DNA from 2 places in the Streptococcus sp. AS14 genome. Region 2 is predicted to be linked to the other one. Evidence: predicted binding sites of a transcription regulator. Region 2 holds the regulator's gene; the other holds the start of a gene.
What was found. The regulator HrcA, encoded in region 2, represses chaperone genes, less so after heat shock. The targets are predictions, from matches to a motif close to TTAGCACTCNNNNNNNNNGAGTGCTAA.
Positions count from the first base shown of each region.

Region 1 (14,753 bases), on a different contig from region 2:
TTTGCCTCCTTTTACGAATGATAAGTTAGGAGGATATAAAATGTATAATAAAGTAATTGTAATCGGCCGGCTGACGGCTACGCCTGAACTGCACAAGACTGCGAATGAAAAATCTGTGGCCCGCTCAACGGTCGCGGTTAATCGTCGTTATAAATCTCAGAGTGGTGAGCGTGAGGCGGATTTTGTAAATGTCGTTGTCTGGGGTCGTCTAGCTGAGACTTTAGCCAGCTATGCAAGTAAGGGCAGCTTGATTTCTCTGGATGGTGAGCTACGGACTCGTCGCTATGAGAAGGAGGGGGCGACTCATTATGTGACAGAAGTGCTCTGTCATAGCTTCCAGCTCCTGGAAAGTCGGGCCCAGCGCGCTCTGCGTGAAAATAATAGCGGAGCTGATTTAGCAGATTTGGTGTTGGAAGAAGAGGAACTTCCCTTTTAAGCAAGAGGCAAAGACTGGGAAATGACCTTGCTCTAAAAAATCATCATTCGGTTTTGCAGGATGCAAGATCTGTTTGACTGAAAGTCTATTTCTATCAAGCTTTTAAAAGTTTAATTATGATTGTCGAGGTGGGACCAAGAATCAAAAATCATGGATTTTTTAGATTCTGTCTTGCCTCTTTTATTATAGCCATTTCTGGAAAGATTTTGCTTTTTGCCGGCTTTGTAATATAATAATCCTATATGTTTCATAAAGGTGCTTGCGGCATAGGGGGTGAAAAATGGTATCAGCTAAAGTCAAAAAACGGATACAGCATTATCAGAAAAAGGCTCTCTGGCCGCTTTTCATTCTGCTTATCTTGGGTTTGCTTTTTGTTTATTTCAAGGGCGTTCTGCCAGATGAGAAGCAGGTCAAGATTGGGGTGACCTACATGACCATGAACAATGACTTTTACAAGACCTTAAATGCGGAACTGGAGAAGAAAACCAACCAGCAGGGCAGCCGACTTTACGTCCGGGATCCTGAGCTGGATGAGGGCAAGCAGAGCCAGCAGATCGACTTTTTTGTCCGAGAAAAGGTTGATGTCATTGTCATCAATCCGGTGAAAAGCAATAGTCCAAGTATTATTTCCTCTCTTCAAAAGGCCAAGAAAGCTGGGATTAAAATTATCGTAGTGGATGCGCCTATCAGTCAGGATGTAAAAGTGGATACGACCATTGTGTCTGATAACTACCAAGCAGGCGTCCTGATTGCCCAGGACATGATGAAGCGTCTTCCTTCTGCCAATATTCTCCTTCTAGAGCACCGCAATGCCGTCTCGGCCATGGACCGGATTCAGGGATTTATTGATACGATTGAAAATCAGCCTAGCTACAAGATTATTTCCCAGAAAGAAACACTAGGCCAGACTGAGGAAACCATGCCACAGGTCAAAGGGGCTCTAGACGAAGGTTTGGACTTCAATGTGGTCATGGCGCTCAATGATCGGGCAGCCATCGGGGCCTTGGCTGCTATTAAAAATCAAGGTCTTGATAAGAAAATCTCAATCTATGGCGTGGATGGATCACCAGATATCAAAAACTTTTTGGCTACGACTAGCGACATAGAGGGAACTGTGGCCCAATCGCCCATTCAGATGGGACGCAAGGTGGCACAGGTAATTGAGCTGATGCAGGAGGGGAAATCCTACGATAGCCAATACCTGATTCCAGTTCATCTGGTTAATAGGGATAATATCAGTCAATACACAGTTACAGGGTGGCAATAATGAGACCTCAAAAAAGTATATTTTACAGCAAAATAGCCCTGATGGTCATCAATCTGGTTGCCATTGTCTATAATGCCTCCATCTATCTCTTTGCGACCAACTATGTAGCAGCTAAGGGCTTCAGTCACTCGCTTTTGGAGCGTTTGGATGCTATTCCGGGCTCTCCCAGCTTGATTTTCTGGGTATCAATTAGCCTCTATGGTAGTTTGCTTTTGGTCATGTACTATCGCGAGCGCCACCCCAATCAGCTGTCCGTCTATGACAAGGCGACTATTATTGAAATCCTGCTCATGCTGGTCATCTTTTCCGTCCTGCATTCGTCCTACAATGGCTTGATTCTCTTGGTGTTTGCGGATATTTTCTATGGCTCTAAGGAGTTCAATTCTTCCAAGGACAAGAAGTACTGGTTTTCTTTCATTATTTTGAGCTTTGGCATGCTGCTCTTATCCAACTATGACCTCATGTCGCTCTTTATCAAGCTGCCTTCTTTAGATACCTATATTCGGTTTTACCCAGAGTCCGTCCGGCTGTTACTGCTTTTTGGTAAGAACTTCCTCTACTCCCTCAATATCGTTGTCTTTATGATTTCCTTGCTCTTCTATATCTTGTCGACTATTACGGAGCGTCATCGGATTGAGGAAGAGCTGCGCATGGCTTCTCAGGCCAATCGCGAGTTAAACTCTTATCTTGCTTTGTCTGAGAAAATAGCAGAAGACCGAGAACGGAAGCGGATTGCCAGAGAGATTCACGATACATTGGGCCATGCCCTGACGGGAATTTCAGCGGGTATTGATGCGGTCAAGGTCTTGGTTGATATTGATACCAATCGGGCTAAGGAGCAGCTCAATAATGTCTCTGTCGTCGTTCGAGATGGTATCCGTGATGTCCGCGGCTCGCTCAATAAGATGCGGCCGGGAGCTCTGGAAAATAACACTTTGAAGGAAGCTCTGATTAAGATTATCCGTGAGTATGAAGCTATCTCCAATTTGGAGATTCATCTCCGCTACGAATGGGATAATATCGACTTGGATATTGCCAAGGAAGACATTGTGTTCCGGGTGATTCAGGAGTCTATTACCAACTCTGTCCGCCATGGGCATGCCAAGACTATCTGGATTGAGCTGCTGGAGGAAGAGTCCTATGTAATGACCATTCAGGATGATGGTGTTGGCTTTGATAAACTCCACTATGGCTATGGCCTCAAGCAGATGCAGGAGCGCCTAATGATTATTGGCGGAAGCGTCCGCTTTGAAAATCGGGACGGTTTCTACACGCATATCGAAATCCCAAAAATAGGAGGAAGACATGATTAAGGTTTTAATAGCAGACGATCAGGCCTTGATTCGCGAGTCTCTGCAAATCATCCTGTCTGCCCACGCAGATATTGAGGTAGTCGGGACTGTCGGAGACGGCAAGGAAGTGCTGGAAAAGCTTCATCGGGTACGCCCAGATGTGATTTTGATGGATATTCGCATGCCAGTCATGGACGGTGTTCTCTGTACCAAGGCTGTCAAAGAGCAGTATCCAGATGTTAAGATTATCATTCTGACGACCTTTGATGACGATGAATTTATCTTCTCCGCTCTCAAATACGGTGCGTCTGGTTATATTCTCAAAGGGGTTTCGACAGAAGAGCTTCACGAAGCCATTCAGACTGTCTATCGAGGCGGAGCTATGATCAATCCCAATATTGCCACCAAGGTCTTCAAAATCTTTTCACAGATGGCCCAGTCCAACTTTGCTATCACGGTGACGGAGGAAAATATAGAGGACATGAGCCGGACGGAGTGGAAGATTATCCAGCAGATTGGCTTCGGGATTTCGAATAAAGAAATTGCTGCCAAGCTCTTTCTATCAGAAGGGACAGTCCGAAATTACCTGTCAGGTATCTTAGCCAAGCTCAACTTGCGCGACCGAACCCAGCTGGCTATCTGGGCTGTGCAGACTGGAGTCACCCAGAGAGATTTTAGTAAGGAAAGCGACAAATGAAGTGGAGACTGAGACATTTGACCCTGCTGGTTGTCCTGATCATATCTGTTGCTTTGGCTTTTGTCTTTTGGGCTTCAGCTCAGGAAAAAGTCCTGCGTATTGGTGTCTATGCTGGCTCTAGCTGGGATGTACCTAACAGCCGCGAAAACAAGGTCTTGGACAGCCTGATTAAACAATTTGAAAAGACGCATCCTCATGTCAAGGTCGTCTACGAAAGCGGTATTCCCAAGGATGATTACGCTGACTGGCTGGCGGAGCAAGTCCTGAAAGGCGAGCAGCCTGATCTCTTTATGGTACCAGAAAACGACTTTAGCATGTTGGCTTCGACTGGCGCGCTCAAATCCTTGGATACCCTTCTAACGGATGATGAACGGACAGCCTTTTATCCGGTGGCTTATGAAGCTGGGAAATATCAGGGAGTCAGCTATGCCCTTCCAGTTGAGAGCAATCCCATCATGATGTGTGTCAATAAAGACTTGCTTGAAAAAGAAGGAATCAGCATTCCTGAGTCAGGTTGGACCCTGGCGGATTTCTATGAGATTTGCAAGAAAGTGACAAAGGATACCAATGGCGATGGTGTGGTGGATCAGTACGGTATAACAGATTACACTTGGCAGCAGGCTCTGGTAGCTTATGGCGGCCATCTTACCGATAAATCCGGTATCAATGTAGACAGCGCAGAGATGCACCAAGCCTTGGCCTTTATGAGCAAGCTAGATATGCTCAGCCAGCACTATAAGGTGACTTCAAATGACTTTGATGAGGGACGGGTGGCCTTCTATCCTATGAGTCTGGCCCAGTATCGGACCTACAAGCCTTACCCTTACCATGTTGCAAAGTATTCTAGCTTTTCTTGGACCTGTATCCCCATGCCAACAGCCAATAGCCAGGTGATGGGGACACAGGTCAAGACCTCGCTCTTTGCCATGTCTTCCAATACCAAGCAAGAGAAGCTGGCTTGGGAATTTATGCTCTTGCTGTCACAGGATAAAGAAAGCCAGCAGGCCTTGTTTGAAAAATCGCAGGGGACCTCAGTTTTACCATCTGTGGTGAAAAGTCAACAGGCTAGAGAAATCTTACAGGCAGATGATTTTGGCTTGGATTCCTTGACTTCTGAGAGGTTAGACCACATGATGAATCGCTCCATCATTGACATCAGTCTAGAAGTAGACCGCCATACAATGGAGCGGATGGACTATCTGATTCAAAATGCTATGCAGAATCAAGAGATTGACAGTGCCTTGCCGAGCATTCAAAGAGAAATAGAAAGCGGAAAATAATCTGCTTTCTTTTTTATTGCTAATTAAGTCAGAAAAAAGTACAGCTGCCTAGACCAATATGACAAATGTCATATTTTTCTTAACAAATGTCATCTGAGCAAAATGACATTTGACAATATGAAATCGGTTTCAAAATTTGTACAATAAAATCATCAATAAATCCTTCGTCATCTAAAGCCTGACTTGGCTAAGAGCTAGAAGGATAAAGGAGGCAGGAAAGATGAAATACCTTGTACTGGTCAGCCATGGGGGACTGGCTGCAGGCGTGCAGAGTTCCTTGAAGATGTTTGCCGGAGACAAAACGAACCAGGTGATTGCGGTCGGTCTTCAGGAGGGCAAGTCAGTTGATGATTTTGCAGTTGATTTTACTCAGGCCTTGGCTGGCTTAAGCGCTGATGACAGTGTCTTAGTTCTGGCTGATATTGTAGGAGGCAGTCCTCTGACGACAGCAGCTAGCGTCTTAGCTGACATGGGTAAGCTCGACTCAGCAGTTATCTTGGGAGGTTTGAACCTGACCATGGGACTGACTGGCTTGGTTATGAAAGACATCTTGGACGGAAAAGAGCTGGCTCAGGCCATCCTTTCCGAGGCCACAGCTGCTTTGCAGGAATTTGAAGTCGTAAGCGATGCAGCTGACGAAGATGAAGACGACATTTAGTGCTTCCGCTATACATTATAAAAGATAAAAGGAGATTTTAAAGATGACAGTATCATTTGTACGGATTGACGACCGCATGATCCACGGTCAAACAGTCACTCGCTGGGCTAAGGAATACCCTTGTGATGGCTTGATTGCAGTTAATAATGCTGCGGCAGGAAACAAGGTTTTGATTCAGGCCTACAAGGGAGCTTCTGACAAGAAGACTTTTGTTTGGACCAAGGAAGCCTTCAAGGAAAAATCAGGCAAGGTCACAGAGTCAGATAGTCGCTATTTCCTCATTACGAAAAATCCTGTGGATATGAAGGAAATCCTAGTGGACCAAGGTTTTGTACCTGGGGATGTTAAGGAAATCATCGTCGGTCCTGCTAATGACCGTCCGGGAGCTGTTAAGCTGGGCAACAACCAGTCCATCACCCAGGAAGAGGCAGAAGCGATTGAGGCAATGGAAAAAGCTGGTTACAAAGTCAAATTCCAGCTCTTACCAGATGTTTCCATTGGTTACTGGAGCGATTTCAAGTCTAAATTTGGTTTTTAATTACAATAATGAAAAGGAGAGTCTATTATGACAATTTCTTGGCTGCAAGCCGCTTTACTGGGTCTTTTTGCTAGTTTAGCTTCTATGCCTGGTATGGGTGGTTCTAGTATTGGTAACTACACTCTGGGACGTCCTCTGGTCGGAGGCTTGATTAGTGGCTTGATTCTTGGAGATTTAAAAACAGGGATTATGGTTGGGGTAGCCCTTCAGGTCCTCTATATCGCTCTGGTAACACCAGGTGGTACAGTTTCCGCTGACGTGCGGGCGATCTCTTACATTGGGATTCCTCTTGCAATCTTATTTGTTCACTCTAAAGGCATCACCTCTGAATCTGCTATCGCTGCAGCAGCTGCACCAATCGGAGCAGCAGTTGGTACTATCGGTACAGTTCTCTTCTATGGAACAGCCACTACAAACTTGCTTTGGCAGCACATTGGCTGGAAAGCTGTTGAAAAAGGCGAATTCAAAAAGCTTTACGCTGTTGACTGGGTCTATCCTTGGATTTCCCACTTTGTCTTCTCTTTCCTCCCAACCATGATCATCACGAAGTTTGGTCCGAATATGGTTGAACTGATGAAGACTCACCTGCCAATGGATGGCTTCATCATGAAATCCCTCTTTACAGTCGGAGCTCTTCTCCCATGTGTCGGTATTGCCATTCTTTTGAAACAAATCGTTACCAAGGCTACTGACTTTATCCCATTCTTTGTGGGCTTCACCTTGGCTAAATCACTCGGTCTTAATTTGGTTGCCAGTGCAGTTGTTTCATTGATTTTTGCAGTAATTTACTATGAATTGGAAGTAATCAAATCAGCTCGAGTAACTGCGCCAGCTGGTGGGGCTGACTTTGATGACGATGAGGAGGATATCTAAGATGGCTGAAAGAAAGAAAATAACTAAAAAGACTTTAGCGAAATCATTCCACCATTGGTACTATGGTCATTTGACTTGCTTCTCTCAAGAGCACATGCAGACTTTCGGCTACTTGACCTCTATGCTGCCAATCGTGGAAGAACTCTACAAAGACAAAGCAGAGCAGAAAGAAGCTATGCAGACCTATACGGCTTTCTTCAACACAGAACCTCAGCTCGGAGCTTTGGTAGTAGGGATTACAGCTGGTTTGGAAGAAGCGCGTGCCAATGGTGACGCTGTTGACGGCGAAACTATCAATGGTATGCGTGCCGGTCTCATGGGACCTATCGCGGGTATCGGTGACTCTTTGGTAGTTGGAACCTTGATTCCAGTTCTGCTGGGGATTGCCCTTGGCCTCTCGAAAGGTGGAAATCCTATCGGGGCTCTATTCTATATCCTTGTCTGGAATGTTCTCATCTATGGCGGTATGCGCTTTGCCTACTTCAAAGGCTATGAATTAGGGGACAAGGCGGTAGAATTCCTTGTAGGACCTAAAGGACAGGCGCTTCGTAAGGCAATCAGTGTCATTGGTGGTATGGTTATCGGGGCAGTTGCTGCAACTTGGGTCTCTGTAACGACTTCATTAGAGCTGAAAAATGCTGATGGCGAAGCCTTCCTGAAGCTGCAAGAAAAGATTGACGGTGTTTATCCAGGGCTCTTAACAGCTGGCTTTATCACTCTTTGCTGGTGGCTGATGGCTAAGAAAAAGGTATCACCAAACCTTGTTATGCTCCTCTTGGTTGTCATTGCTTTGATTGGTGTAGCGCTTGGCATCTTTGACCCTCAACTTAAATACTAATTCTCGCTCAATTTTAGGCTGGCAGTAAGTCCGATTTGCAGCTAGTCTAATACAAATTTGTTTGAGCAGAGTAAAAGAAAGAACGGAGAAGATCATGACAGAACAAGAATTGATTCAAGGCTATGAAACAGAAATTCACTACCAGAAGCATATGATTGAAAATCTAGGACGCTGGTTCAGTCTCTTCTTTGCCATTGCCAGCATCGGTCTTGTTCTGATTTATCTCTTTCATGAGACCAATCTCCTAGCACTGATTGCAGGAATCGTCCTAGCTCTACTGGGTATCTTAGCTATGCTTTTGTTTGGCTATGGCATCTATAGAGGACGCCTAAATCTGCAAAAAGTGATTAATGATTTTGAAGCAAAACTAAAACTTGCAAGATAGACATTCCCCCTAAAGACAAGTCTGAGAGGATTTTAGCTCGGACTTGTTTTTTTCTTTGAGTTTAGGACCAAGTGAAGAAAAAATAAAATTTTTCTTTCATCTAGCCGGTTTTTTTCTTGACTATTTCTGACCAAGTGATAAAATAATAACTATAGATTAGCACTCGATAGTTTAGAGTGCTAAAAATTCAATCTTTGGAGGAAAATCATGTTAAAACCATTAGGAGACCGTGTGGTCTTGAAAGTAGAAGAAAAAGAGCAGAAAGTTGGCGGATTTGTCATTGCAGGCAACGGCCAAGCAGCGACTAAGACAGCAGAAGTTGTCGCAGTCGGTCAAGGTATTCGTACTTTGAACGGTGAGCTGGTAGCCCTGAGCGTTAAGGAAGGGGACAAGGTTCTCGTAGAAAATCACGCAGGCGTAGAAGTCAAGGACGGAGATGAAGCTTATCTCTTAGTCAGTGAAGCCAATATTCTAGCAGTTGTCGAGTAAGATTAGAAGAGAGGAATAATAAAATGGCAAAAGATATTAAATTTTCAGCAGATGCAAGAAGCAGTATGGTTCGTGGTGTTGACATCTTGGCGAATACTGTCAAGGTAACTTTGGGCCCTAAAGGCCGTAATGTCGTTTTGGAAAAATCCTTTGGCTCACCCCTGATCACCAATGACGGTGTGACCATTGCCAAGGAAATCGAACTGGAAGACCATTTTGAAAATATGGGCGCTAAGTTGGTGTCAGAAGTAGCTTCAAAAACCAACGATATCGCTGGTGACGGAACAACAACAGCAACAGTTTTGACGCAGGCTATCGTCCGTGAAGGGATTAAAAATGTTACAGCTGGTGCTAATCCAATCGGTATCCGCCGCGGGATTGAAGCAGCCGTTGCGACAGCTGTTGAAGCTCTGAAATCTAACTCAGTGCCAGTTTCCAACAAGGAAGCTATTGCTCAGGTTGCTGCCGTATCTTCTCGCAGTGAGAAAGTCGGTGAGTATATCTCTGAAGCTATGGAAAAAGTTGGCAATGACGGTGTTATTACCATCGAAGAGTCCAAAGGAATGGAAACTGAGCTAGATGTAGTTGAAGGAATGCAGTTTGACCGCGGCTACTTGTCTCAATATATGGTAACTGACAATGAAAAAATGGTAGCCGAGCTGGACAATCCTTACATCTTGATTACTGACAAGAAAATTTCTAACATTCAAGAGATTCTGCCATTATTGGAAAACATTTTGAAAACCAATCGTCCGCTCTTGATTGTCGCAGATGATGTAGATGGTGAAGCTCTGCCAACATTGGTTCTTAACAAGATTCGCGGAACCTTTAATGTCGTAGCTGTCAAGGCACCAGGCTTTGGCGATCGTCGTAAGGCTATGTTGGAAGACATCGCTATCTTGACGGGCGGTACAGTGATTACAGATGATCTTGGCCTAGAGCTCAAAGACGCTACGATTGAAGCGCTTGGACAAGCTTCTAAAGTCACTGTTGATAAGGACAGCACTGTGATTGTGGAAGGTTCTGGTAATCCAGAAGCCATTGCTAACCGTGTGGCAGTCATTAAGTCGCAGATTGAAAGCAGCACTTCTGAGTTTGACCGTGAAAAACTGCAAGAGCGCCTAGCTAAATTGTCTGGTGGTGTAGCTGTGATTAAGGTTGGAGCTGCAACCGAAACAGAACTCAAAGAAATGAAACTCCGCATCGAAGATGCCCTTAACGCAACCCGTGCAGCGGTAGAAGAAGGAATCGTCTCCGGTGGTGGTACTGCCTATATCAATGTACTGGACGCTGTTGCAGGTCTTGAGTTGGCAGGGGATGAAGGGACTGGACGTAACATTGTTCTTCGCGCCTTGGAAGAGCCTGTTCGTCAAATCGCTCTGAATGCAGGCTTTGAAGGTTCAATCGTCATTGACCGTCTGAAAAACTCTGAAGCTGGTACAGGCTTTAATGCCGCGACTGGCGAATGGGTTAACATGATTGAGGCTGGAATCATTGACCCAGTTAAGGTGACTCGTTCAGCCTTGCAAAATGCCGCTTCTGTTGCTAGTCTTATCTTGACAACTGAAGCAGTAGTGGCTAATCAACCAGAACCAGCAAGCCCAGCTCCAGCTATGGATCCAGGCATGATGGGCGGTATGATGTAGAAAATAACGGGATTATATATTTCTACAAATTAGATATAATCTTTATCTTATATTTATCAATTAGAAAACTGAGCAGATTTGTTCAGTTTTTTTATTGTGACTAGTTATCTAGCAAGCATTAATAATTATGCTTATTTTTAAAAACAAATTTATATATATGAATATTTATGGTCATATAATTCATATTTGTTCATTTATTATGCATCCAAATATTACATTTTTGTTTCAAAGAAATACAAGAAGATGACGGAGGAAACGGTTTTCAATTCTTATATGACAAGGTTTTTGGAGAAATAAATTGGTTTACACATTGTCGACAAAAGCTGAACTGGTAAAGGTAAATAGTTGACTTATAGTCAATCGTATGCTAGTCTAATATATGTAGTATATTGGAATTGTAAAGGAATTTTAATATTTTTACATGTTCGATAAAAAGGAAAAAAGGAAAAAAACGGAGGGATTATTTATGAAAAGAATATCTCAGACTATTGCGCGCTTTTTCTCAGTAGCCTTTGTGCTCCTCTTTAGCCTGTTTTCTAGCAGTCAATCTGCCAGAGCCAACACGGTAGACGATGTTATCACGTCAGTAAATGTTTACAATCAAAAGGGTGAAGAATTGACTGACGGCCTCTCCCCTTGGGAAAAATTCCAGATTGACGCAAACTTTGCCTTCAATTACGGTAAGGTTCAGCCAGGAGATACTACGACCATTGGACTTCCTGCTGAATTTGCCTTGGAGGGAGCTGATTTTGAAGTCAAAGATGATGACGGCAATCTCGTAGCGACAGCTGTGGTTGATGCAAGCTCTAAACAGCTTACACTGACTTATACAGACTATGTCCTGACTCGCTCTCATATTGAAGGGAAAGTTCATCTCTTGGCTCGCGTTGATCATACAGTAGCCAGAGATAAAGGCTCTATTCCTCTGAAACTTATCGTTGGCAAGAAGATTGTTGAGTATGGGAAAATTGACTACAAAGGTCTTCCTGGCCAAGCAACTCCTTATACTTTCATAAAATACGGCTGGAATAATGCGGATAATATCAAGAGCATTACTTACAGCCTGAATATCAACCAACAAAATCAAGAATTGGATAATGTTGTTATTTCAGATACTCTGGGCTTTAATACCGGAGAAATTGATCTCAACAGCTTCCAAATTCTTAAAGGCTCATGGGTTGTTGACCCGGCTGATAACTCTTACCGACTAAGCCAGCAACGCGAGGATGTGACAGCAAATTATACGATTAATCTTGCTGCTGACAAGCGTTCCTTTACCATTAACATGGGGCATATCGGTGCCAACGAAGGATTCTATGTTCGCTACCGTGTTAACTTCCCTACAGTTCCGACTGATGGAACACTCTTCCCGAACGAAGCAATCATGCGAGCAGATAATATTGAAGAGCAAAAATCATCAGTTGCTGTCCGCTACCAACGTGCAAACGGCTATGCACATGGGGATGTCTACGGTGTGCAGGTGACTAAAAAAGACGAAGCTGGTAAAGCCTTGGCAGGTGCTGAATTCACATTGTACGATGAAGATGGTGTGACAATTGTTCAAAAAGCAACTAGTGATGCTAACGGGATTGCTTCTTTCAGCAACTTGATTAAGGAGCATTATCTGATTAAGGAAACCAAGGCACCAGAAGGTTACCAACTGTCAGATGAAGAGATTCAGGTTAATGCCGCTCAGCTCAAAAATTATGGTTCTGGTATTATTTACAAAGACTTTACCAACCGTAAGGCATTGATTACCGCTTCAGGTACCAAGACTTGGAATGATGACAACGATAAAGATGGCAAACGTCCAGACAAGATTACCGTTCGTCTCTATGCAAATGGCACTGAAGTTGCTCATAAAGAAGTTGGTCCGAATGATAAGGGTGAGTGGAAGTATGAGTTCACTGACTTGCCAGCGACTGGTGAAGATGGAAAAGATATTGTCTACTCAGTTACTGAAGACCGTGTTTATGGTTATACAGCTACTGTTGATGGTATGAACATTACCAATACACCAGTTCCAGGAGTTCCGCAACCGCCGAAACCTAGCTCGGACAATAGCTCTAAGAGCAGCAGTAGTAGTTCTAGTTCTAGCTCTAGCTCAAGTAGCAGTAGCACGACTTCTAGCTCAAGCAGCACTACAGGGAGCACTGTTGTGATCATCGAATCAGACAATGGTACTGGCGGAGGAAATGCCTCTAATGTTGGAACCAAGAAAGTTCTCCCTAAAGCGGGTGAGAATGCTAGCTGGATCATGATTGCTGCTGGATTAGCTCTAGTAGGCTTGGTAGGCTTCATTGTCTTCCGTGCGAAGAAGAAATAAATTTTATCTCTGTTCCCTTAAGGGACAGAGATTTTTTACTCCAAACCCGGATTAGCAGTAGTCGCTTTTTAGAAAGCAAAAAAAGAATGCTTTTTTTACAATCAGTCACTATCTTGTAGCCTTTTGTTAATCAAGACTGTGATGTTCCGTAATATAGTTGTTTTAAAATAAAAAGCAACTAAGATGTTTCCTAGAACAAATTAGTTGCTCAGAACTACGGGGAAAGCCGCTTGGATATGCAAGCGTGAGGCATATCAAAACTTGATATATATAATCTTTCTTAATTCCTAAACCAAAAAAATTATAAGACATCCTTAGGAATATGCTCGGTGTGTAACCATCTTTATCAAGTTTTCGTCAAACATATTTTGCTTCAGTCTTCTCTCGTAGTTTTTTCTATGCGATGCCCCTCCTTTTTGTGCCTAAAGGAAGGGGATTTTTTTGTGGAAAATCTACTTTGAATTTAAGGAGATGATTAAGCTGAAAAAGCGAAATTAAATAAACAAAAAAGCCTTATAAACCAAGGCTTTTTCTTCTCTATTTCTATGCCCCCTGCATGAATTTGTAAGAACTTTTCATATTGAAAATAAACAAAAATGTTGAAATATAGCTGATTTTAGGGAAATACTTTTAGGTATTTTCAATGTCAGGATTTAAAAATGGGGCAAAAGTGGGGCAAAAACAAATTAACGAAAAAAATATCGAGTTCGTGCATCAAGTAAATGATAAATTGCAAGAATAAGTGCAACATTTACTCGAACTCATCCTCTAGAGCTTCACTAGCAGTTCTGTAAGCTAAACATTTTCGTGGTCGGTGATTGATATCATATAAAGCCTTGGTTCCCAAAGCTTTTTTATGTTATAAACTCATTAAAAGAACCCCCAGTTAGATTTGGAATATTTTTTATTCTGTGTCATATAAAAATAAATAGAATGAATAGCTATAGCTAGAGCTAAAATGGTTGTAATACTTACTACTATTATAGGATTAGAAGCAAAGATTAAAGAGAGAATCAAGGCAGCCAGATAGAGTGTAGCTTGGACACAGTAGTAACTTTTCGAATAGCGAAGATAGTGTTTGTTATAGGGCCCATTTGCTAGGACAGCAGCTTGAAAGAGGCCAAATCCGATATAAGAGAAGCTGGTTGCAAAGAGACGATTAGCTTCAGGATTCAGAAGAAAACTCATTGATACAGTCATCATCATAAGCCCAATGAAAATAGGATAGTGACTGTAAATTAGAAATAGCCCCTTTTGATTAGATTTTTCATCAATAGCATGGTCGAATTGACCAAAATAAAACAAGAACAGAGAAATCATAATAATGAAATAAAGAACCGAATAAATCGAGAAATTCTCGATTGTAAAGAAGTTAGCTAGCTCCGTAATCATCTCTCCAAACATAATAATGACAAGAAGGGAGATGCGCTCGATTAAATGGGGGAGATTTACCTGGTAATGCTTATCTTTATTAAGCAAGATACTTGGCATAATAAATGTTAGCAGAATACTAGCATAAAGGATATAGACTCCAATGTAAATAGGAAGAAGAGCTGCTAGATAGATTTCTAAACTTCGTAGACCTGTTATCCATAGAAAACCTTTGATACTTTCCCGTTCAACATTATCGGTTGATTTTCTAAAAAATTCAACCAAATATTGTAAAAATAAGGTAAAGGTTAATGTACCAACAGCCCAACAAAGATAATGAAAATATTGTTGCCAATCAGGTCCAATCATATTGGCTATAAAGAGTAAAAGTCCCATTTTGATAAACATGATTACCATGTTAAATAAAGAGTTCTTTCCATAGCGATTGGTATAAACGGTTTGAATCATCCATGAATCAGTGAGAACCAAAACAGCCATGAAAAAATCAAGGAAAGAATTCCAAGTCAAAATACCGTTATGAAGATGCTCAATTAAAGTAGTTGCTTTTGAAATTGCAAAAACAAAAACTAGGTCATAAAAAAGTTCTGAAAATTCTACACGTTTATGTTTAATAAGAGTTGTCATCTTAAGTCCTTT
Region 1 is NZ_ALKI01000012.1:63,439-78,191, forward strand. It holds gene HMPREF1150_RS06795 (single-stranded DNA-binding protein) at 41-436, shown strand; gene HMPREF1150_RS06790 (substrate-binding domain-containing protein) at 717-1,703, shown strand; gene HMPREF1150_RS06785 (sensor histidine kinase) at 1,703-3,016, shown strand; gene HMPREF1150_RS06780 (response regulator transcription factor) at 3,009-3,692, shown strand; gene HMPREF1150_RS06775 (ABC transporter substrate-binding protein) at 3,689-4,972, shown strand; gene HMPREF1150_RS06770 (PTS sugar transporter subunit IIA) at 5,193-5,630, shown strand; gene HMPREF1150_RS06765 (PTS sugar transporter subunit IIB) at 5,674-6,168, shown strand; gene HMPREF1150_RS06760 (PTS sugar transporter subunit IIC) at 6,196-7,041, shown strand; gene HMPREF1150_RS06755 (PTS system mannose/fructose/sorbose family transporter subunit IID) at 7,025-7,879, shown strand; gene HMPREF1150_RS06750 (hypothetical protein) at 7,974-8,264, shown strand; gene groES (co-chaperone GroES) at 8,472-8,753, shown strand; gene groL (chaperonin GroEL) at 8,777-10,399, shown strand; gene HMPREF1150_RS06735 (Cna B-type domain-containing protein) at 10,866-12,725, shown strand; gene HMPREF1150_RS06730 (low temperature requirement protein A) at 13,596-14,741, opposite strand.
Region 1: the regulator HrcA is predicted to act here: its motif matches at 8,421-8,447, upstream of groES (co-chaperone GroES).

Region 2 (14,753 bases):
TTCTGACATGGGGGCGGCCAAGCTAGTTGTCTTTGCCAATGCGGTAGAGGACAATCCTTTCATGGCAGGCGCCTTCCATGGTGTCGGTGAAGCAGATGTGGTCATCAATGTCGGTGTTTCTGGGCCTGGGGTCGTCAAGCGGGCTTTAGAAAAGGTCCGTGGTGAGAGCTTTGATGTGGTCGCTGAAACGGTCAAGAAAACGGCCTTCAAAATCACTCGTATCGGTCAGTTGGTCGGTCAGATGGCTAGTGAGCGTCTGGGCGTCAAGTTCGGGATTGTTGATTTGAGTCTGGCTCCAACACCAGCGGTCGGGGACTCGGTGGCCCGTGTCTTGGAAGAAATGGGTTTGGAAACAGTCGGCACTCATGGTACGACAGCGGCACTTGCCCTGCTCAATGACCAAGTCAAAAAAGGCGGTGTCATGGCTTGCAATCAGGTTGGCGGACTGTCTGGTGCTTTCATCCCTGTGTCAGAAGACGAGGGCATGATTGCGGCTGTGCAAAACGGCTCGCTCAATCTAGAAAAGCTAGAAGCGATGACAGCTATCTGCTCAGTAGGCTTGGATATGATTGCCATTCCAGAAGCGACACCGGCTGAAACCATTGCGGCCATGATTGCGGATGAAGCAGCGATTGGCGTCATTAATCAAAAGACGACAGCTGTGCGGATTATTCCGAAAGGCAAGGAAGGCGATATGATTGAATTTGGCGGACTCTTGGGAACAGCTCCAGTCATGAAGGTCAATCAGGCTTCGTCAGCGGCCTTTATAGCACGTGGCGGTCAGATTCCAGCGCCCATTCACAGCTTTAAAAACTAAAAAGCTAGATTTAAAACAGTTTTTAAGAAAGCATCGTAAAGGACAGCTATTCAGTTTCCGAGTAGGAGTTTGCGGGATTGAATCTAGCTGGATGCTTGAAATATAGGGGATTATAAGGAGATTGTTTAGGTTATGAATAAAAGAGAGCTAGCTGAGCTGGCCCTTGATTTAGGTTTGGATTTTGATAAGGAGAGCGGCATTATATATGGCCGTAGAAGGGATTATGCTTTTTATCTAGAGACCATAACAGATGGCGACGAATTTGCGATTTTTTTCTCGGTCAGATGTGAGCAAGGTTATATCGGTCGAGATACCTTGGAAGCGTTGATTAACGATTCCGAGGTTTTGATTGATTTTGAGAGAGCTGGCTACAGCCTAGCCTGTCAGATTTTGGCTGATCAGGATCGGGATCTGCTGCCGGATATTTTGGAGGAGGCTATCGAAGACTGCACCCGCTACTTTGAGGAGCAAGGGCTGATTAGCGCCTGTGAGAAAACTGGTGAAATCGGAGATGTGGACCTGTATCAGTTTAAAGGAGATTGGCTTTTTCTCACGCCATCTAGCTATGAGCGGATGGTTTCCATCTCGCAGGATAAGGTGACAAAGCGCTCCCTTCCTCATCAAAATCCGCAGAAAATACATTATTTGCTGGGGCTTATCGGAGCATTCTTGACGAGCTTGCTTGGTGCATGTCTTGTCTTCTTCCTGACAGGTGCATCCTTGGCCATGGGCTTCATATCAAGTTTTACACTGCTATTTAGCATTGCTTGCTATGAAAAGTTTGTCAAAGGCATTTCTGTTTTAGGAATTGTGGCAAGTTTCTTTTTTACTTTAGCGATGAGCTTTGTAGCTGTTCAAATTGGTTATGCCAATTCTTTTTACCAAGGGGAAGGCAATATTTTGCAAGCCATTATCGCTATTAATAAAGCTGCTTTATCCGGACAGTTTGGTCTTAATTATTGGCTCCATTATCTGTACATTATTCTTGGGTGTGTCAGTGCCGTCAAAGTTCATATTAAGTCTCTATAGTTGATTAGATGCTGATTTCACGGTGAGCCGCTGTCTATCATAGTGGGAAACCGGGTTCTCCCTCTTCTTTATCATAAAGAATTCGAAGGCCTTTTTCAAAATATACTATAACAAACAAAAATAAAAGAGGTAAACTATGTCAAAAACAAGACTCTATGTTATCCGTCATGGCAAGACCATGTTCAATACTATCGGCCGGGCTCAAGGTTGGTCTGATACCCCGCTGACTGCTAAGGGGGAGCGCGGTATTCGCGAGCTGGGTATCGGATTGCGAGAGTCTGGTTTGCCTTTTGTCAAGGCTTTTTCCAGTGATAGTGGTCGGACCATTCAGACCATGGGGATTATCCTAGAGGAGCTGGGCCTGACTGGTCAGATTCCCTATCGCTATGACAAGCGCATCCGGGAGTGGTGTTTCGGCAGTTTTGATGGTGCTTATGGTGGTGAGCTCTTTCATGGCGTTATCCCACGAGTTCTTAAGACGGATAATTACAAAGAACTCAGTTGGCCGGATTTGGCGAATGGCCTGGTAGAAGTGGATTCAGCTGGCTGGGCTGAACCTTGGGACAAGCTTAGCGGTCGAATTTTAGAAGGATTTGAAGCCATTGCTAGAGAGGTGGAGTCCTCAGGCGGTGGCAATGCTCTGGTCGTCAGCCACAGCATGACCATTGGTACCTTGGCTTATCTGGTTGATGAGAATATCACGAAAAATCCTAATGTCGACAATGGCAGTGTCACAGTGCTGGAGTATGAAAATGGCCGCTTTAGCATTCAAGCCCTGGGAGATGTGTCTTACCGTCAGGTCGGAGCAGCCATCTTAGACCGAGAAAATCAAGAATGAGCGGGAGTTTTGAGACTCCCGCTTTTGGCTTTGAAAGCCAGATGGCGCCAATTTCTTCATAAAATGGTATAATATGAAAAGAATAACGGAGGAAATGAAATGGCAAAAACAAGATTATACTTGGTTCGTCATGGCAAAACCATGTTTAATACTATCGGCCGGGCTCAAGGCTGGTCTGATACCCCATTGACTGAAGTTGGGGAACGTGGCATTCATGAGTTGGGCATTGGCCTGAGAGAAGCTGGGCTTGATTTCAAATTGGCCCGTTCCAGCGACAGCGGCCGGACTATTCAGACCATGGGCATTATTCTGGAGGAGCTGGATCTGACTGGTCAGATTCCTTATACCTTTGACAAACGTATTCGCGAATGGTGTTTTGGCAGTTTTGATGGTGGTTATGATGGAGAGCTCTTTATGGGGGTGATGCCTCGGGTTTTCAATATTGAGCATGTTCATCAACTTAGCTATGCTGAGTTGGCAGAAGGTCTTGTAGAAGTCGATACAGCAGGCTGGGCAGAAAATTGGGAAAAGCTCAGCGGCCGAATTTGGGAAGGCTTTTCAGCCATAGCTGAGGAGCTGGAAGCTGGTGGTGGTGGCAATGCTCTTGTAGTCAGCCACGGCATGACCATCGGAACCTTTGTCTATCTAATCAATCGAACTCGGCCTCATGGTTTGGACAATGGTAGTGTGACGGTTGTAGACTATGAAGACGGTAAATTCACAGTAGCTTGCGTCGGAGACATGTCTTATCGAGAGGCCGGTGCCAAAGTAATGGAGGAAGAAGTTGAAGCGCGCTAAACATCGCAAAGAAAAGAGAAAATCGAAGTCTAAGAAGATTGGGTTAACGTTTTTATTGTTAATCGTCTTGTGTCTAGTAGCTGGAGGGACGGTGATTTATTTCCGTCCGTCCTTGTTACAAGATCTGCTTGCAAAGATTCAGTTTTCGGGTTCATCTAGCAGTTCTGCTACGAAAGGCTCTTCTGGCTCAGAGAGCTCGCAGTCTGATTTGCCCAAGGTTTCTTCTACTGATTGGAATTTGATATTGGTCAATCGAGACAACCAGCAAGAAGAAAAAACACCTAATCTGACTCAGATCGGAGAGGTCCAGGTGGACAGCCGCATTGCTGAAAATACTCGGCAATTCCTAGCAGCAGCCCAGGCGATAGCTCCTGAAGAAACTCTAATCTCTGGCTATCGCAGCCGAGCGGAGCAGGAGGAGCTCTATAACGAAAAAGTTGCTGGGGAAGTCGCCAAAGGCTTGTCAAATGAAGAAGCAGTCAGCATCGTGCTGAAGCAGGTGCAGCTTCCAGGAGCCAGCGAACATCAAACGGGCTTGGCTATTGATATGAGTGTTCCAGAAGGTCAGGAGGATGAATTGGCAGCCAAGATTGCTGAGCTAGCTCCACAATATGGCTTTGTCCTTCGCTATCCAGATGGCAAGAGTGACATTACTGGAGTTGACTTTGAGAACTGGCATTACCGCTATGTCGGTGTGGAGAATGCCCGGTATATGCAGAAGCATAATCTGGTTCTGGAAGAATATATCGCCCTACTCAAGGAAGCAGGAAAATAAAAAAGTAAGTCAGGATTTCCTGGCTTTTTTTATGCTGATTTATCAGGATGCAGGTCTCTAATCCTTTTAGCTTCTGATCAAATCAGCTGCAAGTATTGATAGATAAAAATGAATTACTTTTTGTAAAAAAATATTTATAAATCCTTGACAACTATATCGGACTGCGATATAATTTTTTATATCAAGGTTCGATATATCGAGGTGAAAGTGAGATGAGAAGATGAGTGGATTGACAGAAAAGCTTAGGAGAGTCTATGTGCCAATGACAGAGACAGGTTTTTATATCCTCTTCTGTCTTCAGAAAGAAAGGCATGGCTACAGTATTACTCAAAAAGTCAAGCAATTGACAGAAGGACAGCTATCTATCAGCCCGGGAACCATGTACGGGACTTTGGCAAAGATGGAGAAAGATGGCCTGATTGCCTTTGTTCGTGAGGAAGAAAAGAGAAAGCTCTATTCTATCACTGAGCTTGGGAGGCAGATTTTAGAGTTGGAAATCCAGCGGATTGAGCGCCTTTACCGCAATAGTAAGGAGGAAGTTTGATGGAAAAGAAAATTGTCTATAAAATCTTTACCATTGCAGACTATGACAGAGAAGCAGCTTATTTTAAACAAATGCACAGCCAAGGCTGGAAATTGAAAAAAGTAAGTTATTCTCCCTTTCTTGTTGCGGTTCGCTATACTTTTGAAGTCTGTCCGCCTCAGGAAGTGGCCTATCAATTAGATTTTCGCCCCATGAAGAAGGCGGAGCAAGAATCCTATTATCAACTGTTTGAGGATTGTGGCTGGGAGCATATTACAAACTTTAATCAGTTCTCTTATTTCCGCAAACCGGTTTCTCAGCTTGATGCAGACAGCGATCTTGAAATCTATAATGACGCATGGTCTAAGCTAGAAATGGTCAAGCGTTTGCTTGTATGGAGGTTTTTACCAGCCATCATGGTTTTGTGTGTCACTACCTATCTCATTCTAGATATTTCCCAGAAAAGTTTGAAAGCAAGTCTATTATTCAAATCAATCTTAGCAATAGACTGTCTTATATTGCTCATTCTGTTTTGCCAACTGGTCCATATTGCCTTGCGTTTTTGGAAAATGAGGCAGGAATTGAAAGACTGATTGCAGTTTTGTTAAATACTGTTGTGAAAGCGAGGAAAACAATGAACAAGACCATTATTGAAGTGCAAGGCTTGAAAAAGAAGTTCAAGGAGCAAGAAGCCCTGGCAGGAATCGATTTTTCCATCCGAGAGGGAGAGATTTTTGGCTTTCTAGGGCCTTCTGGATCTGGTAAAACCACGACTATCAATATTTTGACTGGTCAGTTGTCTGCGGATGCTGGATCAGCTCATGTGCTGTCTGCACCGGTTGAGGATTTGAAGGCAGAAGTGCTGGAGCAGATTGGGATTGTCAGCGATGGCAGTGGTTTTTATGAAAAGATGTCACTTTATAAAAATCTCAAGGCATATGCTATGCTCTTTGGGGTTAAGATGACAGAAGTCGATGAACTTCTCCGAAAAGTGGGACTCTATGATAGTCGCAACAAGGTGGCTGAAAAACTATCTACGGGTATGAAGCAGCGCATGTTACTGGTGCGTGCCTTGATTAATCAACCTAAATTGCTCTTCTTGGATGAGCCAACCAGTGGTTTGGATCCGTCAACCTCTCGCACCATTCATGAACTACTGCTAGAACTAAAAGCTCAGGGGACAACTATTTTTCTGACGACTCATGATATGCAGGAAGCTACCCTCTTGTGTGATCGCTTGGCCTTGCTAAGTAAAGGAAAACTAGTCGAAGTAGGCAGTCCACATGAGATAATCCAAAAGTATAATACAGATAAGAAGGTTCGTTTAGAATATGAAGATTTGACGACTAAGACGGTGGCTTTTGAAGAACTGCATGGAGGCATGGATTTGGCCAATGTTATCAGTATTCATTCCTGCGAACCAACTTTGGAAGATGTTTTCATCACGTTGACAGGAGGTACCTTAAATGTCTAATAAATTAAAAGGTATGATTTGGCTAAGAGGTCAAGTGACGCTAGCTAATAAAAGTATTCTGTTGCAAGTTTTCATGCCGATTTTCCTTATTTTTCTCTATAAATTTATTTTTTCTCTGAATGGAGCAGGTAAGGAAATTGGAGCGGATAAACTAGCTACTATGTTGCTTACTATCTCTCTGCCCTTTTCTCTAGCCATGTCAGTTGGAACCCCCATTATCATCATCCTAGCTGAGGAGAGGGAAAAACATAATTTGCAAAGTTTGCGCTTGGCTGGTGTGACAGCTGGTCAATACATTCTCTCCGCTTTAATCTGGCCGGCGATTATTGGGATTTTTTACATCGTCATTACCCCAATTTTGGTGGGAGCCAAGCTCTCTCATCATCTGTTCAGCTATAGTTTGGTTCTCTTATTGACCATGCTGGTCTTAATTTTCTTCTTTTTAATGGTTGGCTTGTTTTGTAAAAATCAGGTCATGGCACAATCCCTTAGTGTTCCAGCCATGCTCTTGGCGGCATTTATTCCTATGTTTTCAAATATGAGCGAGGATTTATTTAAGGTGCTGCGTTATAGTTTTATGGGTCTCTTTACTAGCTACATGAGAGATTGGTCTCATTTCCATTTATGGAGCGGAGAATTCTTGGCTCTTGTAGTTTGGTTGCTTCTTTTTGCAGGAATTTCTTTCTATTTGATGCGCCGTTTGCAAATTTTGGACGACTAATCTAGGTCGCCAGACCGATTTTTAGCACTCTTGTAAAAAGAGTGCTAATTTTTTGAGTTTTTGTCTTGACTTTGGAGTAGAAGAGTGTATAATAGAATCATGAGTTAGCACTCGAGATGGTTGAGTGCTAATCAACAGCAGAATCTTGATTGGAGGTGATGCCGTGGTCACGGAGCGTCAAAATGAGATTTTGAATTTGATTATTGATATCTTTACCAAGACCCACGAGCCGGTCGGCTCCAAAGCCCTACAAGATTCTATCAATTCCAGTAGTGCCACTATCCGAAATGATATGGCAGCTTTGGAAAAGCAGGGGCTTCTTGAAAAGGCGCATACGTCCAGCGGCCGTAAGCCTAGCGTGGCTGGTTTTCAGTACTTTGTCAAGCATTCTCTGTCCTTTGATCGTCTCGCTGAGAATGAACTTTATGAGGTTATCAAAGCCTTTGACCATGAGTTTTTCAACTTGGAGGACATTCTTCAACAGGCAGCAGACCTTTTGACCAAGCTCAGTGGATGCACGGTTGTTGCACTGGATGTAGAACCCAGTCGGCAGCGTTTGACAGCTTTTGATATCGTTGTGCTCAGTCAGCACACGGCTCTGGCAGTCTTCACCTTGGATGAGTCAAATACCATCACCAGTCAGTTTATGATTCCGCGCAACTTCCTAAGAGAAGACCTGGATAGGCTTAAAGGCCTGGTAAGAGAGCGGTTCTTGGGACAGACAGTGTTGGACATCCATTATAAGATTCGGACGGAAATTCCGCAGATTATCCAGCGCTATTTCACTACGACGGACAATGTCATCCAGCTCTTTGAGCATATCTTTGGTGATATTTTCAAGGAAAATGTGATTCTGTCTGGCAAGGTTCAGCTCCTGGAATTTTCAGATCTGTCAGCTTATCAGTTTTTTGATGACCCGCAGAAAGTAGCCTTTGAAATTCGCGACAGTTTGGCCGAAGATCAGATGCAAAGCGTGCGCGTTGCAGACAGTAGAGAAAGCTGTTTAGCTGATTTGACACTAATTTCCAGCAAATTCCTGATTCCTTATCGAGGCTTCGGAGTACTGTCAGTTGTCGGTCCAGTCAATCTTGACTACCAGCGGCTGGTCAGCCAGATGAATGTCGTCAACCGCGTGCTGACTATGAAACTAACCGACTTCTATCGCTATCTGAGCAGCAATCACTATGAAGTCCATTAAATATAGTATAAATATTCCTAAAAAGGAGGTGCCTTGTGGCAAAACATAAGCAAGAAGAACATCCAGAAGATGTGGAAGTAAAAGAGGAAGCTGTAGAAACAGCTGAGCAGGCTGAATCAGCAAGCCCTGAAAAATCAGAGTTAGAACTAGCTAATGAGCGAGCAGAAGATTTTGAAAACAAATATCTCCGTGCTCATGCAGAAATGCAGAACATCCAGCGCCGAGCAAATGAAGAACGCCAGCAGCTGCAAAGATACCGTAGCCAGGACTTGGCAAAAGCTATCTTGCCTTCGATAGATAATCTGGAGCGCGCGCTTGCCGTTGAAGGTCTGACAGATGATGTCAAAAAGGGGCTGGAAATGGTGCAGGAAAGCTTGATTCATGCTCTCAAAGAAGAGGGCATCGAAGAAATTCCAGCTGACGGAGCTTTTGACCATAACTATCATATGGCCATTCAAACAGTTCCAGCTGATGATGAGCACCCAGCTGACACTATCGCGCAGGTCTTCCAAAAAGGCTACAAACTTCATGACCGTATCCTGCGCCCAGCAATGGTAGTGGTCTATAACTAGGCTAGAAAACTTGAAAAATCTTGTCCGAAACGACAATAAACTATGAAGAAAGATAAAAAATTGTTCAGCTTTGCAATAGTGAGCGAAGCGAACCAAAGACGATACTCTTCGCCGTGGCGCTATTCGCGCAAACTTTGAGACCTTAGGCTCAAAGTTTAGTCAAAGAGATTGATAAAGTCAAGCTCTGACGGCGCCGCCACCTAAGAAGAGTACCAAAAAGAAGATAGAATATAAAATTTAAGGAGAAAAACACATGTCTAAAATTATCGGTATTGACTTAGGTACAACAAACTCAGCAGTTGCAGTTCTTGAAGGAACTGAAAGCAAAATCATTGCAAATCCAGAAGGAAATCGTACAACCCCATCTGTAGTGTCATTCAAAAATGGTGAAATCATCGTTGGTGATGCGGCAAAACGTCAAGCAGTGACAAACCCAGATACAATCATTTCCATTAAATCAAAAATGGGAACATCTGAAAAAGTAGCTGCTAACGGCAAAGAATACACTCCGCAAGAAATCTCAGCTATGATTCTGCAATACTTGAAAGGCTATGCAGAAGAATATCTTGGTGAAAAAGTAACCAAAGCGGTTATCACAGTGCCAGCTTACTTTAACGATGCACAACGTCAAGCGACTAAAGACGCTGGTAAAATCGCTGGTCTTGAAGTAGAACGTATCGTCAACGAACCAACTGCAGCAGCCCTTGCTTATGGTCTTGACAAACAAGATAAAGAAGAAAAAATCTTGGTCTTTGACTTGGGTGGCGGTACCTTTGACGTTTCAATCCTTGAGTTGGGTGATGGTGTCTTTGATGTACTGGCAACTGCTGGTGACAACAAACTCGGTGGTGACGACTTTGACCAAAAGATTATCGACCACATGGTAGCTGAGTTCAAGAAAGAAAATGGCATCGACTTGTCAAATGACAAGATGGCGCTTCAACGTTTGAAAGATGCAGCTGAAAAGGCTAAGAAAGACCTTTCAGGTGTGACTTCTACTCAAATCAGCTTGCCGTTTATCACAGCTGGCGACGCTGGACCTCTCCACTTGGAAATGACTCTGACTCGTGCCAAATTCGACGATTTGACTCGTGATTTGGTAGAGCGCACTAAAGAACCAGTTCGCCGTGCTCTTTCTGACGCAGGCTTGAGCTTGTCAGAAATCGACGAAGTAATCTTGGTTGGTGGTTCAACTCGTATTCCTGCAGTTGTGGAAGCTGTTAAGGCTGAAACTGGTAAGGAACCAAACAAATCAGTGAACCCTGACGAAGTAGTTGCTATGGGTGCTGCTATCCAAGGTGGTGTTATCACTGGTGATGTTAAAGACGTTGTCCTTCTTGACGTAACACCATTGTCACTTGGTATCGAAACAATGGGTGGTGTCTTCACTAAGCTGATTGACCGCAACACAACAATTCCAACTTCTAAATCACAAGTCTTCTCTACAGCAGCGGACAACCAACCAGCCGTTGATATCCATGTTCTTCAAGGTGAACGCCCAATGGCAGCAGACAACAAGACTCTGGGACGTTTCCAATTGACAGATATCCCAGCTGCTCCTCGTGGAATCCCTCAAATCGAAGTAACCTTTGACATCGATAAGAACGGTATCGTGTCTGTTAAGGCTAAAGACCTTGGAACTCAAAAAGAACAACACATTGTTATCCAATCTAACAGCGGCCTGACTGACGAAGAAATCGACCGCATGATGAAGGATGCAGAAGCGAACGCAGAAGCAGATAAGAAACGTAAAGAAGAAGTTGATCTTCGTAACGAAGTTGACCAAGCTATCTTTGCGACTGAAAAGACTATCAAGGAAACAGAAGGCAAAGGCTTCGACGCAGAGCGTGACGCTGCCCAAGCTGCTCTTGATGAACTTAAGAAAGCGCAAGAAGACAATAACTTGGACGACATGAAAGCGAAATTGGAAGCTCTTAATGAAAAAGCTCAAGCACTGGCAGTGAAACTCTATGAGCAAGCTGCTGCGGCTCAACAAGCCCAAGCAGGAGCAGAAGGAGCTGAAAACGCGGGCTCAACTAAAGCAGACGACGATGTCGTAGACGGAGAGTTTACGGAGAAATAGGCGGTGAGATAGAACTAAAAATTGAAAGTTTTTAGTTCGTAGTCGAACCCCCGCGAGGATGATTAGGATTTTTGGGAGTCTGAAAGACGAACCTAAAATCCAATCAGCTACCGCGTCAAAAATTTTTCGAAAAATATTGTTTTGAAAATTTCGCGTCGTAATGATAGGAAGAAATCCAGAGGTTGCAACCCAGCCTCTGTTTTTCGCTAAACTAGAGGGTGACGCTGATGAAGAAAGTGCTCTGTTTAATTTATCCTAATTTTTCACTTTATGAAGTAGTTGGTCTGACCAGTACTTTAGCTCTATCTTTTGGTGTTGAGGTTGATTATGTTGGTACAGATAGAAATGTTATAAGATCGGAAGATGGACTTCCCTGTCAACCTACTAGAACACTGGATGAAGTAGTTATCGAAGACTATTCTTGTGTCATTTTGCCAGGAATGATAAATATTGTCCCTGCTCTGCATGATGAAAAATTGATTTCTTTCCTAAGAAGTTTGAAGCAGCAAGAGATTTTAATTACAGCTATTTCCTCAGCGCCCATTTTATTGGCGAAAGCAGGTTTGTTGAAGGACGCTAAATTTACTGGTGGGATTTGGCAAAACTTTTTTGACTATTTTGAATTTCTTCCACGGGAGAATTTCAAAGCTAAAGCGGTCCTGCAAAATAAGAACATCATTACGGCTGTTGGCTTTGCACATCAAGCGTTTGCGAGAAAAGTGCTTCTTAGTCTAGGTTTGGTAGATAATGCTGACAACTATTTTAAAGAACGGAATCAATATTCGGAAGAGGACTTGATATTCACTTTATCAGAAGAAGAGTTTGCTGAAATGAAGCATGAATTTGAAAATACCCTCTGATCGATATTTTCTAAAATTTAAAGAAAGGAACTGAACCCGACCTAAATTCTCGGAAAAAAGAGAAATCAGCCTAGGAGCATCGCTCCGTCGCCTGATTTCCTATTTTTCAGTCGAATTTTACGGTCTTGGTATCTTATATGAACAATACAGAATATTATGACCGTCTAGGTGTCTCTAAGAATGCTTCTCAGGATGAGATCAAGAGAGCCTATCGGAAATTATCTAAAAAGTACCACCCCGATATTAATAAGGAAGCTGGGGCGGAGGACAAATACAAAGAAGTCCAAGAGGCTTATGAAACGCTGAGCGACGAGCAAAAGCGGGCAGCCTATGATCAATACGGTGCAGCGGGAGCTAATGGTGGCTTTGGCGGCGGTGCAGGCGGCTTCGGTGGTTTTGATGGATCCGGCTTTGGGGGCTTCGAAGACATCTTCTCTAGCTTCTTCGGTGGAGGTGCTTCGCGTAATCCTAATGCTCCGCGCCAAGGGGACGATCTCCAGTATCGTGTAAATCTCCGCTTTGAAGAAGCCATTTTCGGAGCTGAGAAGGAAATCAAGTATAACCGCGAAGCGACTTGTCGTACCTGTGACGGGTCTGGTGCTAAGCCAGGAACTAGTCCTGTTACCTGTGGCCGCTGCCATGGCTCAGGTGTCATCAATGTTGATACCCAGACACCGCTTGGCATGATGCGTCGCCAAGTGACCTGTGATGTCTGTCATGGCCGAGGAAAAGAAATCAAAAGTCCTTGTGAAACCTGTCACGGAACGGGGCATGAAAAACAGGCTCACAGCGTTAAGGTGAAAATCCCTGCTGGTGTGGAAACTGGTCAGCAGGTTCGTCTGTCTGGTCAAGGTGAAGCGGGCTTTAATGGCGGTCCTTATGGAGATCTTTACGTCGTGGTCCAAGTTGAGCCGAGTGATAAGTTTGAGCGAGATGGCTCTACCATTTACTACAAGCTCAATCTCAACTTTGTCCAAGCAGCTCTTGGTGACAGTGTGGATATTCCAACTGTTCACGGGGATGTGGAGCTGAATATCCCAGAAGGAACACAGACTGGCAAGCGTTTCCGCCTGCGTGGCAAGGGAGCACCGAGTCTGCGTGGTGGAAGCATGGGTGACCAGTATGTTACTGTCAATGTTGTGACACCGACTGGCCTCAACGACCGTCAAAAAGCGGCCCTCAAAGAATTTGCGGAAGCTGGCAATATCTCGGTCAATCCTAAGAAAAAAGGCTTCTTCGACAAAATGAAAGATGCCTTGGAAGATTTGTAATCATATAAAAAGGAGCAGCCTAATGCTGTTCTTTTTATGTTTTCTAGAAGGACATTTGGCAAATCTAGTCAAGTAAGAGAGCAGCTCTAATCAGCCTTTTAATTAAAAGAAATTCACAATAAAAAGCGTAAAGAGATTTTCTCTATTTACTTTTACAAAAATTAATTGTTTTTTTAAGTAAAATCTATTGTAAAAATTTCCTAAAAGATATATGATAATACTATATGTATAAAACGCATCTTTTTAGCCTGCTGGGGAGTTGGCTAGGGAGATATTGGGAGATTAGCTTTATACATTTTAGGAAAAAGGGGATTTATAAAGTGAAACGTTTTGAAAAAGTGCAGGAGCGAATTCAGAAATATTCGATTCGCAAATTGTCTGTCGGTGTGGGCTCAGTTGCCATTGCAGCTCTGATTTTTGGGAGCTTTTTGTCCAGCTCGACTGTTGCTGCAGATGAAGTAGGAGACGGTGCGACTGCTCACTATACTTTTGTTGAAGAGCAAGAGCTAACAGAGCAGGAAAAAGGGCTGATTAAGAAAGGTCTGCCTGAAAATCTGCAAACAGGGGAAAATTATTACTTGATTTATCGGAAGCAAGATGGGCAAGCTGTCTTGCCGCGTACAGGAAATAATGGTCAGCCGCTTCTCGGCTTATTTGCGGGAACGGCTATTTTGGCTGTCTTGGTATTCTCACGAAAGAAATCTGGTAAGTTACTAGGAGTGCTTTTGCTAGGTAGCTTGGGACAAACTGTGTTACAGTCTCCTCAAGCGTTTGCGCTAGAAAATCGGGAATTGCTTTCATATAACCGTCAAGTTGCGGTTTCGTCAACAGTTTCTGAAGCAGATGTGACTATTGCAGGCTATAACTATATCGGTTACTTTACCGCTTCTGATTTGCGTACTTTGACAGAGACCAAGATAACCTCTTTGCCAGCTGGTCAAGAGGCTCAAGCGCAAGCAGAAGTGTCAGAAGCTGCAAAAGAGGATTCTGATTCTATTGATCGAGCTGCTCAAGCAGGGGTGCTGTATCAGCTGAATCCTGATGAAAGTGATTCTGGCCATATAGGGAATCTTCCAACTCCAGCTCCAACTCCAAATCTTAGTCCAGCTCCTCAGCCGTCAAATCCACCTATAGAAACGGCAAAAGGGGAAAGTTTACAAGAACCTGCCTTGCCAGAGTACAGCGGTGCTGTGAACGGTGAGTCGCTAGTTCAAGCGGAAACTCCAGTCTATACTGCCCCAGTTGGTACAGTTGGAGACACGGCTCCAGTTGAGCCCGCCCTCCCAGAATACACAGGCGGCGTTAATGGCGAATCGCTAGTTCAAGCAGACAATCCGGTCTATGATGCTCCAGTAGCTACAGTTAGTGACGTGGCTCCGGTTGAGCCCGCCCTCCCAGAATATACAGGCGGCGTTAACGGCGAATCGGCAGTTCAAGCAGACAATCCAGTCTATGATGCTCCAGTAGCTACAGTTAGTGACGTGGCTCCAGTTGAGCCAGCTTTGCCAGAATACACAGGTGGCGTTAATGGTGAGTCAACAGTTCAGCCAGAACAGCCTAGTCTGCATACAGACATCAAGCTAGAAACGATTGAACCTCAAGTTGTCAACAAGACTGATGATAGCAAGTATCTTGATGAGGAGACCACTGTCGATGGAACTCCAGGACAAAAAGAAATTGTAACCAGCTATGAAGTCTTGGACGGAAATCGCATATCGGAGCCACAAACAACTGAAAGAATCTTGCATGAAGCAGTTAATACAGTGGTCACTCGGGGTAGCAAGGCTCGCATCA
Region 2 is NZ_ALKI01000016.1:136,428-151,180, forward strand. It holds gene HMPREF1150_RS03310 (PFL family protein) at 1-817, shown strand, start outside; gene HMPREF1150_RS03305 (hypothetical protein) at 950-1,846, shown strand; gene HMPREF1150_RS03300 (histidine phosphatase family protein) at 1,983-2,684, shown strand; gene HMPREF1150_RS03295 (histidine phosphatase family protein) at 2,784-3,482, shown strand; gene HMPREF1150_RS03290 (D-alanyl-D-alanine carboxypeptidase family protein) at 3,469-4,257, shown strand; gene HMPREF1150_RS03285 (PadR family transcriptional regulator) at 4,478-4,801, shown strand; gene HMPREF1150_RS03280 (DUF2812 domain-containing protein) at 4,801-5,373, shown strand; gene HMPREF1150_RS03275 (ABC transporter ATP-binding protein) at 5,415-6,254, shown strand; gene HMPREF1150_RS03270 (ABC transporter permease) at 6,247-6,975, shown strand; gene hrcA (heat-inducible transcriptional repressor HrcA) at 7,139-8,173, shown strand; gene grpE (nucleotide exchange factor GrpE) at 8,209-8,745, shown strand; gene dnaK (molecular chaperone DnaK) at 8,999-10,828, shown strand; gene HMPREF1150_RS03250 (DJ-1/PfpI family protein) at 11,056-11,688, shown strand; gene dnaJ (molecular chaperone DnaJ) at 11,826-12,959, shown strand; gene HMPREF1150_RS03240 (ZmpA/ZmpB/ZmpC family metallo-endopeptidase) at 13,280-14,753, shown strand, end outside.